One region of the Stenotrophomonas sp. YJH_SMC_94-11 genome, then DNA from elsewhere that is predicted to be linked to it. Evidence: riboswitches for the same ligand, from Rfam matches in the RefSeq annotation. Region 1 holds a riboswitch; the other holds the start of a gene.
What was found. A riboswitch is a leader RNA that binds a small molecule or an ion and turns the genes downstream of it on or off. The one in region 1 is predicted to bind cobalamin.

Region 2: another riboswitch for cobalamin. It lies ahead of btuB (TonB-dependent vitamin B12 receptor); the one in region 1 lies ahead of AC5P74_RS19095 (epoxyqueuosine reductase QueH).

Annotation. Positions count from the first base shown of each region.
Region 1 covers NZ_JCAFTR010000013.1:91,696-99,137, reverse strand. The annotation lists gene pncA (bifunctional nicotinamidase/pyrazinamidase) at 1-609, opposite strand, end outside; gene AC5P74_RS19095 (epoxyqueuosine reductase QueH) at 665-1,336, opposite strand; cobalamin riboswitch at 1,476-1,689, opposite strand; gene AC5P74_RS19090 (nicotinate phosphoribosyltransferase) at 1,788-3,197, opposite strand; gene AC5P74_RS19085 (bifunctional nicotinamide-nucleotide adenylyltransferase/Nudix hydroxylase) at 3,263-4,312, opposite strand; gene AC5P74_RS19080 (patatin-like phospholipase family protein) at 4,507-6,399, shown strand; gene AC5P74_RS19075 (helix-turn-helix domain-containing protein) at 6,752-7,442, opposite strand, start outside.
Region 2 covers NZ_JCAFTR010000010.1:8,979-16,420, forward strand. The annotation lists gene AC5P74_RS16555 (cytochrome c biogenesis protein DipZ) at 1-583, shown strand, start outside; gene msrA (peptide-methionine (S)-S-oxide reductase MsrA) at 598-1,335, shown strand; gene AC5P74_RS16565 (aminotransferase-like domain-containing protein) at 1,577-3,028, shown strand; gene bioD (dethiobiotin synthase) at 3,107-3,790, opposite strand; gene AC5P74_RS16575 (GAF domain-containing protein) at 3,859-4,341, shown strand; gene AC5P74_RS16580 (TfoX/Sxy family protein) at 4,338-4,700, shown strand; gene AC5P74_RS16585 (histidine phosphatase family protein) at 4,792-5,370, opposite strand; cobalamin riboswitch at 5,514-5,736, shown strand; gene btuB (TonB-dependent vitamin B12 receptor) at 5,853-7,442, shown strand, end outside.

The DNA.
Region 1 (7,442 bases):
TGCCTTGCCCAGCGCTTCGCGCACCATCGCGTCGTTGGCTTCGGTCACCGGCCGGGTCAGCTCCCACAGGAACTTCACCCGGAAGCCGGACTTCACCGCATCCTGCCCGCTCCACAGCACGCAGTAGTCGCGGGCCAGGCCGCACACATGCACTTCGCGGATGCGGCGCTCATGCAGCCAGCCGGCCAGGCCGGTGGCCGGGCGCTCGCCATCAGGGCCGTGGTTCTCGCGGAAGGCGCTGTACGAATCCACCTGTTGGCGCGTGCCCTTGCGCAGGATCAGGTCGGCCACGGCCCAGTCCACGCCCGGGTGCAGCGCGGCGCCATCGCTGCCCTGCACGCAATGGTCGGGCCACAGGGTCTGTGGCTGCGCGTGCAGCAGGATGGTTTCGAACGGGCGCTGGCCGGGGTGTTGGCTGGCGAACGAGGCGTGGTCGGCCGGGTGCCAGTCCTGGGTCGCCACCACGGTGCGGTAGCGACGCTGTGCCAGCAGGTCGGCAATCGGTGCCACCAGCGCATCGCCCTGGTCGCAGGCCAGCGCACCGCCGGGCATGAAGTCCGGCTGCAGGTCGATCACCAGCAGGGCGACATCGGCGGGCAGGGCGGTCATGGCAGTTCCGGTACAACAGAAGGGGCGACCAGCGTGGCCGCCCCATGCCTGCACGTCAATCGCCCTGCGGCGTCTCAGCGTCCTGCCCGTAGTACAGCAGGCCGATCTTGATCCGTTCGCGCCCGTTCTCGCGGCGGTGGCGGTTGGCATCGCGCAGCGAGTACACGCAGCCGCAGTACTCCTGCTGGTAGAACTGCTCGCGCTTGCTGATCTCGATCATGCGGCTGGCACCGCCGCCCTTGCGCCAGTTGTAGTCCCAGTACTGCAGGCCTTCATAGCGCGACGCCGCGCGGATGCCGCAGTCGTTGATCTGCGCCATGTTCTTCCAGCGCGAGATGCCCAGCGACGAACTGATGGTGTCGTAGCCGTGTTCATGCGCGTACAGCGCGGTGCGCTCGAAACGCATGTCGAAGCACATCGTGCAGCGGATGCCGCGCTCGGGCTCGTTCTCCATGCCACGCGCACGGCTGAACCAGTTGTCGGTGTCGTAGTCGCAGTCGATGAACGGAATGCCGTGCTGCTCGGCGAAGCGGATGTTCTCCTGCTTGCGCAGCTCGTACTCCTTCACCGGATGGATGTTGGGGTTGTAGAAGAAGATCGCGTAGTCGATCCCGGAAGCGGTGATCGCCTCCATCACTTCGCCCGAGCACGGCGCGCAGCACGAATGCAGCAGCAGGCGCTTGCCATCGGCGGGCAGGGTCAGGGTGGGGCGTTGGAACTCGGTCATCGTGGCGTGCGTCAGGGCGTGGGAGCGGTCTGGCCGGTTACCGTGAACAGGACGCGCGCGGCCACGCCGCCTGTACGTGCAGGCTGGCGATGGCCCCGGCACCCTCCCCGCGGAGAGTCCAGGTCGAATCAGGGGACGGTCGTGTCCCCCGGCCGGGGCCGGTATTCGGGCTGATGGACACGGGCCGCAGCCCACCTACTCCCTGCCGCTTCCCAGGCGCGAGCCCAGTGCTGTTGGCAGGATTCGTTTCCATTCACCGCTGCGGGGCAGCTCCGGAATGGGCGCACGAAGCGCCTTCACCGGATTCCCGTTTAACTCCCTGCCGCCATCCAGCCACGGCAGGGATACCTTCGGCGTGCCCACGGTGGACGCGTTGCCGGCGTGGGTCAAGGGGCACCGGGGTCGGAGCCCTTTGCGCTGCAACGGGATCCGACCCCGGTCGGGATGCGCCTCAACGCCCCGCCGCAGCCCGCGCGCGGATCTCATCCAAGCGCTGGTCGTGCAGCAGGCGCCCGTTCTCCCACACGGTCACCATCGCATCCTCGAAGCCGGTCGGCAGCGCCTCGTCACCGCTGGGAGGCAACGCCACCGTGTGCAGGCTGCCGTCATCCAGGCGCCGCAGCAGGCGCATGCGGCCACGCTTGCTGGTCTTGCCGGCATCGGTGACCGGGTCCTTGTAGACGTCGATCCACTCACCCTCGACCCGTGCTGCCGAGCACTTCAGCGCGAACTTCTGGGTGTCGCGGTCCAGCCGCTGCAACAGCGCGCCGCCCATGCCGAAGGCCACGTTGTCGGCGGCGTAGCCGTCTTCGGTGATGCGCTGCAGGATGGCGCGGATCGTATCCGGGTTGATGCCATCGCCCTGGATCACCCGCACGTGGTTGAGTACGCGGTAGCCCTTGCCGTTGAGGGTGTGGCCGAATGCTTCATCCAGCCGGCGCAGGCTTTCGGCCACCACGTCCACCGGGTCACCCGAGTCGGGGCGGATGACCAGGGTGGCGCCCGAAGCGATCACTTCATCACGCAGCGTCGTGCCCCAGTGTTCACTGATCGCGCGGTAGATGTCATAGCTGTCCGACACCACTGCCACGATCGCGCCCGGCTTGCCGAACTGGCGCAGCATGTTGCGGTAGGCGTCCACTTCGCGCTCGCGGCCCCAGCTGGTGATGGTGCTGTGCTCGGCGGCGGGAATCGAATAACCGGCCATCGGCGCGTGATAGTGCGCGCGGGCCAGGCACAGGGCCGAGACGGTGTCGGTGCCGAGGAAGTTGACCAGGTGTGCGGCACCACCGAGCGCAGCCGATTCCAGGCTCGATACACCGCGCGCGCCGAAGTCGTGCAGCTTGAAGGGCAGCTGCCCCTGCGGATCGTCGCTGGTCTGCTGCAGGAACGCAGCAATGGTCTGCCGTGCATGCCAGCTGATGGTGGCCACGGTGACCGGGTACCACACGCGCAGCAGCAGCGTTTCCAGGTACGACGGCACCCAGAATGCAGCCGGGTCGGTCGACTCGATCGTCATCAGTGCCTGGTGGGTGGGTACCACGCTGCCCTCGGGCACGGCACGGATGCGCACTGGCAGGTTGCCCCCGAGCCGGTCGACGATATCGCGCCAGCCGGCTTCGTTGAACGGCTCGCCATGGGCGGCGAATACCGCAGCAGCGTCGTCGATGTCAGCGTGGGTGACCGGCCGTGCCAGCGCGTCCTTGAGGATCGCCTGCAGGCCGAAGAACACCGTGCGATCGTGCAGGCCGCCACGTGATTCGACGTAGAAGAACGTGGCATCGGTACCCGGCGGGTACTGCAGCCAATGGCTGGCCTTGTAGCTGTCGGTGTTGAGGAGAAGATTATCGAGGTAGTGCATGACGGAAGCTCCTTCGCGTCGAGTGACACCAGCGGTCTATCCGCCAGTGGGGAGAGCCGGGCAGGTCAGCCGCGGCCGAGGAAATACTCCAGGATGTGCAGGTGGTCCTCGAACAGCTGCGGGCCCATGTCCAACGCCTCACTCACCGGTATCCAGCGCGCCTTGTCGGCGTCGTCGCCACCGCGCACCGGCGGCAGGTCACCGGCCGGGAATTCGAAGTGGAACCCGTGGGTGATGGTGCGGCCGCGCTGGCTGCGGTCGGGGTGGTCGAATACCTGCTGGCCCTTCAGCGAACCCTTCAGCACCGGCAGCGGAATCTTCAGACGGGTTTCCTCGCGCAGTTCGCGCAGGCAACTGTCCAGCAGGCTCTGCTCCTGGCCAACGAAACCGCCGGGCAGCGCCCACAGGCCCTTGCCGGGCTCCGAACGGCGCCGTACCAGCAGCACGTGGCCCGAATGCACTACCACCGCATCGGTGGTGACGAAGGTGGGCGCGTAGGGCGCATCCTTCCAGGCGGCCTTGTACTGTTCGATGAAGCGGTACTCGGCCACCAGCTGGGCATACGCAGGCGCGCTTTTGCGGAACGCTTCGAGCATGTCGTACACCGGCGCCGGCACATTGCCACGCAGCATCAGCAGCGCGCCGTGGAAGTCGACGTCGCCGGCTTCGAACAGGTAGCGCCGCAGCTCGGTGGCCGACAGGGTGGCGGTGTGCTGCACGTCCACCAGCGGCCATTGCGGGAACTCCCTCAGGTAGTAGCTGGAGGCATCCTTGTCCATGCCGATCAGGCCGACCTTGGCATCGGCGGCGGCGCCGTCGTTGCGCAGGGCTTCGGCCACCTGGCGCTGCACGTTGGCGATCCACTGCGCTTCGTTGTACAGGTGGTCGCGCAGCGGGCGGATCAGCAGGCGGTCGGTGTGGCCATCGAGGGCTGCCTGGATCATCACGGCGCGTTCGGCCACGGTCCAGGGATTGCGGAGGCTGCGGGGGGTATCGGCAGAGCCGACCAGGAAGATCAGCTTGCGGGCCCGGCTCAGGGCCAGGTGGGCAACGGCGGCGTGGCCGTTGTGGAAGGGCTCGAATCGCCCGATGAAGACGAGATAGTCGAATTCCATGAGAATCCCTCATGTCGTTGTGGCAGCCGCGGGTCTGTCCCTTGGCTTGCTGCAGATGCTACGCCGATGGTGGGGCCGGTCAAGCCTGCAGGCCTGCCATCTGCTGAACGCCGCAGATTCCCGCCCGGACTGCGGTGGTGTTCTCAGGCCCTGAGAAGCCGCTGCGCCATACTGGCATTCACGCGGCGGACGGCATGCTCGGGGGCAAGACGGTGGCGGACAAGTACTGCGATCTGGTCATGAAAGGCGGCATCACCAGCGGCATCGTGTACCCCAATGCGGTACTGGCGCTGGCACGCGAGTATCGGTTCAAGAGCATCGGCGGCACCTCCGCTGGCGCCATCGCTGCGGCGGTAGCGGCTGCGGCGGCATGCGGTGATCGCCGCATGCAGGCCGGCGAGCACCTGCCCGGTGATGCCGGTTATGGCGGGCTGTCGGCGGTGTCGGCGCAGTTGTCGCGGCGCGGGTTCATCTACAGCCTGTTCCAACCGGCGCGGGGCGCGCGCGCGGCCTATCGGCTGCTGGTGGTGCTGACCGGCAATGCCGGCCTGCCGCACAAGCTGCTGTGCCTGGCGGTGGCGGTATTCGAGATCGCGCCGCTGGAAGTGCTGGTGTCGCTGGCGCTGCTGCTCGGCCTGGGCTGGTGGGGCGGTGGCTGGAGCGGCGTGGCCGCAACGCTGCTGCCGTCGCTGCTGTGCGCCTACGGTGCAGGCGTGGCCGGAGCCGCGTTGCGCGTTGCGCGTGTGGCCCGGCGCAACCTGCTGGGCCTGTGCAGTGGCCTCGGCCGCGATGCACGTAAACCGGCATTGACCGAGTGGCTGCATGAATGCCTGCAGCAGTTGTCCGGCAAGCCGCTGGATGCACCGCTGACCTTTGCCGACCTGCACGAGGCGCCGCGCTATGCCGGCGAGCCGGACAGCCCGCATGCGATCAGCCTGCAGATGATCACCACCTGCGTGTCGCACAATGAACCACGCACACTGCCGCTGGGCGGCGCGCAGTTCTGGTTCCTGCGCGAGGAGTTCGAGCAGTTGTTCCCCGCCAGCGTGGTGCAGTGGCTGGTGACGCAGGCCGGCCCGCCGCTGGAGGTGGAAGGGCGCCGGTACTACCACCTGCCGCAGGGCCCGAAGCTGCCGGTGCTGGTGGCCACGCGCATGAGCCTGAGTTTCCCGTTGCTGATCAGCGCGGTGCCGCTGCATGAGCCCTCGCGCCGCGAGCGCCGCTGCGAACCCACTGCACCGGCCGCCGACCAGGAACACAACGTGGCCGACAGCATGGAAGGGCTGACCAGCGCTGGGCAGACCTGCGGCCCGGTGATCACCGCGTTCCGCATCTGCTGGTTCTCCGATGGCGGCATCAGCAGCAACTTCCCGATCCATCTGTTCGATGCCGCGTTGCCGCGCTGGCCGACCTTCGCCATCAACCTGGTCTACCCGCAGCATGCCGAAGACGTGGGCCACGGTAGTGATGGCCGCCAGGCGCTGGAACATGCCGTGTTCCTGCCCACCGAGAACCGCCACGGCTGGCAGCGGACCTACCAGTCGATCGCCAGACCGTTGGCGGCGGCCGAGCTGGGTCGCTTCCTGTTCGCGGTGGTGGCGACCATGCAGAACTGGCGCGACCTGCTGCAGGCGCGCGCGCCGGGTTACCGTGACCGCATCGTGCACGTCAGCCTGCAGGGCGACGAAGGCGGCATGAACCTGGACATGCCGCAGGAGGTGCTGACCCGCATCGCCGACAAGGGCAGCCTGGCGGGTGCGCGCTTCTGTTCGTTCTCGTTCGGGAACCACTACTGGATCCGCTGGCGAAACCTGGCCTCGGCCTACCAGCGCTACACGCTGGAAGTGGCGCGTACCGACGACCCGGCGCAGCAGGTGCTGGCCTACCGCGCGGCGTACTCGATGGTTGCCCGTGGCGAGCCGGCACCGCCGTCGTACAAGCTGGGCTCGGAAGACAAGCGTCGCGGCTCGCAGCAGCTGTGGGCGCAGATGGTCGAGCAGGGCCGCACCTGGGAAGACCTTGGCCCGGACCTGACCGACGGCGCACCGCGCCCGCTGCCGCAGATGAAGGTGACGCCGATCTACTGACCCGGTAGTAGAACCACGCCATGCGTGGATGAACGTCCATCGAAATCGAATATTTCGAACATTCATCGAAGAGCATCCACGCATGGCGTGGATCTACCGTGTCGACCAAGGTCGACACCTACCAGAGCAATACGTCGTTCCGACAGATGGAAGGAAACTGTCGAAGGCGGGGTGGTGTCGGATTGCGGGGTGTCCGCGGCATGGATGCCGCGGCCAAGCCCCCAGGGACGGGTTCACGGCGTCCCCGCAATCCGACACCGCCCCGCAATCCCACGGAATGCCAGCTTTTGCTGTTGCTGTTGCTGTTGCTTCGGCTTCGGCAGGTGCAGGGCGCAGCCCTGCCGAACCAACCCTATCGCCCCGGTAACTGCGCGAACGCACGCTGCATGCAGTCCTCGCGTGGGCACACCCGGCAACCCGGTCCGATCGAAACCGAGTTCCCTGGGCTCTGCACATCCAGCCCCAGCGAATACACCAGGCGTTCGGCATGCTGTAGATCGCAGCCCAGCGCCACCGCGAAGGTCTTGCGCGGCTGGCCATGGCCCACCGGGCCACTGCTGACCTGCCGCGCCAGCCAGAAATGGCGGCGCCCGTCGGGCATGCGCGCGGTCTGGGTAAGGATGCGCCCGGGCTGGTTGAACGCCTCGTAGACGATCCACAGCGGGCACGAGCCGCCCACCTGCGAGAAATGGAAGTCGGTGGCCGAATGGCGCTTGGACACATTGCCGGCACGGTCTACGCGGATGAAGAAGAACGGCAGGCCGGGCGCACTGCGCCGTGCCAGCGTGCTCAGCCGGTGGCAGACCGCCTCGAAGCCGACGCCGAACTGGTGCGCCAGCAGTTCGATGTCATAGCTGCTGGCCTCGGCCGCACGCAGGAAGCGCATGTAGGGCATGACCAGCGCGCCGGCGAAGTAATTTGAAAGACCCACCCGTGCCTGCGCGATGCATGCGTCATCGGTGAAGCCGGCACGCGCCACCACCGCATCGATCTGCGGCAGGTAGCCGTGCAGGGCCAGTTCGGCGGCCATCTGGAACGCCTGC
Region 2 (7,442 bases), on a different contig from region 1:
CAACTATGCGCGTTCGGAACAGATGATCCGTCGCCTGCTGACCGAAGCCGGGCAGGCCAACCTGCCGCCGCCTGCCGATCCTGCGGCCGCCGACCTGAAAGGCGTGGCCGTGCAGGCCGACATGGGCAACCTGCGCTCGCCGGAAACGTATCTGGGCCACGCCCGCGCCGAACAGTTCGCCTCGCCCGGCGGGCAGCGCAGTGATGCCGCGTTCGACTACTCCTTGCCGACGACCCTGGCGCTGAACCAGTGGGGACTGTCGGGGCGCTGGACCGTCACCGATGAAGCCGCACAGCTGCAGCAGGCCGGTGGCCGCATTGCCTTCCAGTTCCATGCGCGCGACCTGCACCTGGTGCTGGCGCCCAGCCGCGACGGCAGGCCGGTGCGCTTCCGCGTCTGGCTGGATGGCAAGGCGCTGCCCGCCGCCGATGCCGGTAGTGATGTCGGCGCCGATGGCAGTGGCGTGGTCGACGAGCATCGCCTGTACCAGCTGGTACGCCAGCGCGGCACGGTCGGTCCGCATCGCTTCGAGATCGAATTCCTCGATGCGGGCGTGCAGGCCTATGCCTTCACCTTCGGTTGAACCGGGAGCACATGATGAAACTCTCCTTTGAACAGGGCATCGCCGCCGGTGTGGCCGGCCTGGTGGCCATGGCATTGATTGCCGGGGTGCTGCTGGTCGATCACGGTGCGGCTGCGGCGCCGGTCGAAGCCAGCGCGCAGATCCAGGCACTGCCGGCCCCCACCGGCGATGCGGCGTTCCGCGATGACGCCACCCACGCCAGCGTGGTGTTTGCCGGCGGTTGCTTCTGGGGCGTGCAGGGCGTGTTCCAGCACGTCAAGGGCGTGAGCAATGCGGTGTCCGGCTATATCGGTGGCAGTGCAGCCAATGCGCGCTATGAGCGCGTCAGCGGTGGACAGAGCGGCCATGCCGAAGCTGTAAAGATTGACTACGACCCGCGCCAGGTCAGCTATGGACAGCTGATGCAGGTGTTCTTCTCGGTCGCGCACGACCCGACCCAGCTCAACCGCCAGGGTCCGGACCACGGCAGCCAGTATCGCTCGGCGATCTTCAGTGATGACGCCCGCCAGCAGGCGGCCAGCCGTGCCTACATTGCCCAGCTCGGCCAGGCCGGCAGCTACCGCGCACCGATCGTCACCCAGCTGGTCAGCGGCCAGCGCTTCTATCCGGCCGAGAGCTACCACCAGAACTACATGACCAACTACCCGCAGGCCGCCTACATCCGCTACTACGACGCACCGAAGCTGGCGGCCCTGGCCAGGCAGTTCCCGGCGCTGTACCGGCGCGAGGCGGTGCTGGTGCCGATGCGCTGACGGCATTTGCCCTGGGGCTGATCGGTGCTCGGCGCTGCGCTTCTGTAGAGCCGAGCCCACGCTCGGCTGCTGTTGGCGGAAAAGCAGCCGAGCGCGGGCTCGGCTCTACACACAAAAAAGACGCACGGCGGTCCCGCCGTGCGCTTGGAATGCGCCGGCCACGCCCCGATCAGGCCCGGCCGACGACGACATGCTAGGCTCGCCATCATCATGGGTACAGAACCAGATGGCGGGATGTTCGATGGATACAGATGACCAGGCCACGATGATCCCTCCACGCTACCAGCGGCTCTCCGACGAACTGGCCGAGGCCATCCACGGCGGTCGCCTTCCGGTCGGCAGCCGCCTGCCCTCGCTGCGGCAGATGGCGTCGCAGCGCAGGCTCAGCCTCAACACGGTGATCGCCGCCTATCGCCAGCTGGAAGATGCCGGCCTGGTCATTCCGCGGCCCAAGGCCGGCTTCGAGGTGGCGCCGCGGCTATCGGTGCCGGAACGATCATTGCGCGATGCGCCCTCGGCACCCACCGCACCGCTGCAGCAGGTGCTGATGGCGCGCGTGCTGGAAGCGCAGCGCCGGCCGGGTGTGGTCGACCTGGCCTTCGCCGGCCCGCGTGGTCGCCAGTTCTACCCCGGCGCGCAGTTGGCCAAGCACACCGCGCAGGTACTGCGCCATGGCCAACAGACGGTGGAGACCTACGCGCGCCCGAATGGTTCACCGCGGCTGCTGGCGCAGATCGTGCGCCGCAGTCCGCGCATGGGCCTGCACACCCACGCCGAGCGACTCCTGCTGACCCATGGTGCGATGGAAGCCCTGCAGCTGGCGTTGCGCGCGGTCACCCAGCCCGGTGATGCGGTGGGCATCGAGGCGCCGTCCTACTTCAACCTGTATCCGTTGCTGGCCAATCTCGGCCTGCAGGCCATCGAGTTACCCACCCACCCGCAGCACGGACTGGATGTAGATGCACTGGATGCGCTGCTGGAGCACACGCCGCTGGCCGCACTGGTGGTGATGCCGACCGTGCACAACCCGCTCGGCTGCACCATGCCGACCGCCGCCAAGCAACGCTTGGCCGAGCTGGTCAACGCACGGCAGCTGCCCCTGATCGAGGATGCGGTGTACGCCGAGCTGCAGTTCTGCGAGCCACCGGCCCCGTTGCTGAAAGCCTTTGATCGCGATGGCTGGGTGATGGTGGTCGGTGGCTTCTCAAAGACACTGGCACCGGATTACCGCATCGGCTGGCTGGATGGCGGCCGCTTCGCAGCGCGCATCGCGCTGCTGAAGTTCCAGTCCACCGGCGGCGAGCCGCAGCTGCTCGGCGATGCGGTGGCCGCGTATCTGGAAGCAGGCAGCTACGAGCACCATTTGCATCGCATGCGCCGGCTGTACCGCGAACAGGTGGGACGACTGCGCCAGCTGGTAGCCGAGCATTTCCCGGCAGGCACCCGCGCCACCGAACCACAGGGCGGATTCCTGCTGTGGCTGGAACTGCCGGGCGTGGACACGCGAGAGCTGTTCGAGCGAGCGCTGCAGGAGGACATCGTGTTCATGCCCGGCCAGGTCTATTCGCGTGGTGCGCGCTATCGCCACTGCCTGCGGCTGTCGTGCTGCCAGAGCCTGGATGCGCGCTTCATCGGTGCGGTGGAACGGCTGGGTGCGATCGCGCGGGAGCTGGCAGTGCGCCAGCTCCTGTAGAGCCGAGCCTACGCTCGGCTGCCCTTCGCTGACGGTCCCCGCTGAGCCGAGCATGGGCTCGGCTCTACAGGAAGCAGGTCAGTCGAGCAGGTGCGTACTCAGGATCTGACCATCCGCCCCCGGCAGATGCGGCAGCCGTCCCCAGCACGGCATCGGCAAGCGCTGCTGCAGCGTGGCGATGTTCTCGTCCTGGCGCTGCATCGCCGGGTCGATGTGGTTGCCGATCCAGCCCAGGCAGTCCACGCCGCTGGCCTGCAGTGATTGCGCAGTCAACCGCGCGTGGTTGACGCAGCCCAGCCGCATGCCCACCACCAGCAGCACCGGCAGCTGCAGCGCACGCACCAGGTCGAGCTGGTCCAGCGTGGCCGAGACCGGTGCCAGCCAACCGCCCACGCCCTCCACCACGACGATATCGGCCTTCGCGCGCAGGCGTTCGAACGCGGCCACGATCGGCGCCAGCGCCACCTGCACGCCGTCCTCGGCAGCGGCCAGCTCCGGTGCCAGCGGCTGCCGCAGCGCATAGGGGTTCAGGTCGGCATAGTCCGGCACCGGCCAGCTGGCCGCCTGCAGCGCCAGCGCGTCCTCGTTGCGCAGGCCCTGCCCCAGGTCCTCGCTGCCGCTGGCCACGGGCTTCATGCCCACCGCGCGCAGGCCACGCTGGCGCAGTGCATGCAGCAGCGCCGTGCTGGCCGCGGTCTTGCCGATTTCGGTGTCGGTGCCGGTAACGAACAGGGCGGGCGGCAGCGTAGCGGGCAACGGCATCGATGGGCTCCAACAGGGCAACAGTGCGCGCATTATCGCCGGCCCGGTGCACTTGCTAGACTGCAGGCATGTTCGCCAATGCCTCGCTCACCGGCAGCAAGCCGGAACAATACGCCCAGCTGCTGGAACAGGCCCGTGGCCTGGTCTACGCCGAGTCCGACCGCATCGCCAACGCGGCCAACCTCTCCGCACTGGTCTATCACGCCCTGCCCGACCTGAACTGGGTGGGCTTCTACCTGTATGACGGCAAGGAACTGGTGGTCGGCCCGTTCCAGGGCCTGCCGGCCTGCGTGCGCATCCCGCTGGACAAGGGCGTGTGCGGTGCCGCCGCCAGCCAGCGCGTAACCCAGCGCGTGGACGACGTCGATGCCTTCCCCGGCCACATCGCCTGCGATTCGGCCTCGCGTTCGGAGCTGGTGGTGCCGCTGCTGCGCGGCGATGAACTGATCGGCGTGTTCGATATCGACAGCCCGAAGGTCGGCCGCTTCGATGCCGACGATCAGGCCGGCCTGGAAGCCATCGCCCGCGTGTTCGTCGAGGCACTGGGATGAGCGCACCGAAGCTGCGCAACATCGGCCCGAAGAGTGCAGCGTGGCTGCGCCAGGTCGGGCTGCGCAGCCGCGAGGACCTGGTTGCGATCGGCGCAGTTGGCGCCTTCGTCAAGGTCAAGCGGGCCGGCTTCAAGCCCAGCCTGAACCTGCTGTACTCGCTGGAAGGCGCATTGCTGGACTGCCACTGGCAGGAGCTGAGCGAGCCGCAGCGTGAAGCGCTGGTGCAGGACTACGAAGCGCGCATCGCCGCGCATCCGCTGAAGGCGGCCGGCCCGGCGTCGGGCCCGGTGCATGAGCAGCGCTTCGATGCCGACGATGAGGCGGAAGACAGCGTGACCGAGCGCGCGGACGAGGATTGACTGCACCGGTAGTGCCGGCCGCTGGCCGGCAACTGCGTGATCCTTGCAACGTTCCTGAGGCTGCCGGCCAGCGGCCGGCACTACCGATGGACTACGGCTGCTGCAGTTCCAGCAGCTCGCCCACCAGCCCGACCTCGCCCCGCTCCAGCCACACCCGCAGGCGCGTGCCGTGGTCGATGCGCAGGGCCCAGCACAGCGACATCGGCAGGCCGCAAACCTGCGACAACACCATGCGCAGCGGGCCACCATGGCTGACCACCAGCGTCGGCACCGGATCATCATCATCGAGCAGGCGATCCAGCGCGCGCGCGATACGCCGCTCGAAATGACCCCAGCTCTCGCCGTTCGGCGGCGGGAACGCATGCGGATCGGCATGGAAGGCGGCCAGCGCATCTTCCGGCAGGTCGAACAGCGACTGCCCGTCCCAATCGCCGAAATCCAGTTCTTCCCATTCCTCGTCCGCTTCGACGTCCAGCCCGCGTGGGGTGGCCAGCGCCATCGCCGTGTGCAGGGCGCGCAACCGCGGTGAACTGATCACCCGCTCCCAGCGTTGCTCGGCATAGGCCTCGACCAGCTCCTGCGGCAGGCCGGCCAGCTGCGGTGGATCGCTGCGGCCATCAAGGAACTCATCGCGACCGTTGCCGGCATGGCGGACCAGGTCGAGGATCATGCGTGCGTCCCGGACGGGCGAGGCAGGTACAACTGAGAACGGGCAGACATCGGTAACGGCACCACGGGATCGAGCAACCATTCTAAAGGCACAGCAAAGGCAGCCGCGCAGGCGCGACGCAACGGGACGGCCTGCGATGCCGTAGACTGCGCGCACTTCCAGGTGACCTGCGGCCGTGGCCGGCAGGTTGAAACGGGAAGCCGGTGACGCGTGATTCCACGCCAGGCCGGCGCTGCCCCCGCAACGGTAAGCACGTCAGTTCCAGGCAACACCGCCACTGTGCCGCAGGCATGGGAAGGCGCCTGGACGGTGGCCTCGCGCCACCCGGCGGCAAGCCCGGAGACCGGCCCGGAAGCCTCAGGTCGCGATGCGGTGGGCATGGCGCTGGATGACCGTGGCGTGCGCTGCGGCATCGGCGCGTGCCTGCCTTCGCGGCTCCTCCCCTTCGCCACGCGGGCGTGCGTGGCACCTGGAGTTCCCCCATGAAGCTGCAGTCCCGAATGCTGTCCCTGGCCGTACTGGCCGCCCTGCCCGCGCTGGCACAGGCCGCCGATGACACCACCGCGCTCGACCAGATCCTGGTCACCGCCACGCGCACCCCGATCGCCCTGCAGGACAGCATCGCGCCGGCCCAGGTGATCGACCGCGCGCAGATCGAATCCAGCCAGGCCACCTCGCTGCAGGAACTGCTGCGCGGCCGCGCCGGCATCAACCTGACCAATGCCGGCGGGCTCGGCAAGCAGAGCTCGCTGTTCCTGCGCGGCACCAACTCGGGCCACACCGTGGTGCTGGTCGACGGCGTGCGCATCAACAGTGCCGACCTCGGCCTGGCGATGTACCAGGACCTGCCGCTGGCGCAGATCGAGCGCGTGGAAATCGTGCGTGGCCCGCAGTCGAGCCTGTACGGCGCCGATGCCATTGGCGGCGTGATCCAGATCTTCACCCGCCGCAACCAGGGTGATTTCGCCCCGCACTTCCAGCTCGGTGGCGGCAGCAACGGCCTGCGCGAAGCCAGCGGCGGGATCGGCGGCGGGACCGAACGCGGCTGGTTCGGCGCCGACATCGCCTACCAGCATTCCGATGGCATCGATGCCTGCCGCGGCTCGGCAACGCTGTTCACCGGCTGCTTTGCCGACGAACATGACCGCGATGGCTACCGCAACCTGTCCAAGAGCCTGCGCGGTGGCTACACCTTCAACGACCAATGGAACGTGGAAGGCAGTGCATTGCGTGCCGACGGAAAGAACCATTACGACGGCTACTACAACTATTCGGAAACCCGCCAGCAGGTGCTGGCCGGCAAGGTGCGCTACACCCCGTCCGAACGCCTGGCGTTCACCGCCAATGTCGGGCGCAGTGACAACGAGTCGGACAACTTTGGTGACTTCGGTGCCCGTGGCAGCGCTCAGACCCACCGCGACAGTGCCTCGCTGCAGGGTGACTTCGCCTTGGCAGAAAGCCAGCTGCTGAGCACCGGCGTGGACTGGAGCGAAGACAACCTGGATGGCAGCAGTGCCGGATATCGGGTCGACAGCCGCCGCAACACCGGCGTGTTCGTGCAGTACCAGGGACGCTTCGGTCGCCACCAGCTGCAGGCCAGCGCGCGCAACGACGACAACCAGCAGTTCGGCAACCACGCCACCGGCAGCCTCGGCTGGGCGATGGAACTCGGCCACGGCCTGCGTGTCAATGCCAGTTACGGCACTGCGTTCAAGGCGCCGACCTTCAGCGACCTGTACGACCCGTGGAGCGGTGTGCCGACGTTGAACCCGGAGAAGTCCAAGAGCACCAACCTGGGCGTTTCGCAGCAGGGACAGGGCTGGCACTGGGGCCTGGACGTCTATGAAACCCGCATCGATGATCTGATCACCTACGATGCGGCGACCTTCAGGATGCAGCAGGTGGAGAAGGCGCGCATCCGCGGTGCCGAACTGACCGGTGGCGTGCTGCTGGCCGGCTTCGACATCAACGCCCAGCTGAGCTACACCGACCCACGCAACCGCACCGGCGGCAGCACCCAGTTCGACAACTGGCTGCCGCGTCGTGCACAGCAGACCGCGCGCCTGGACCTC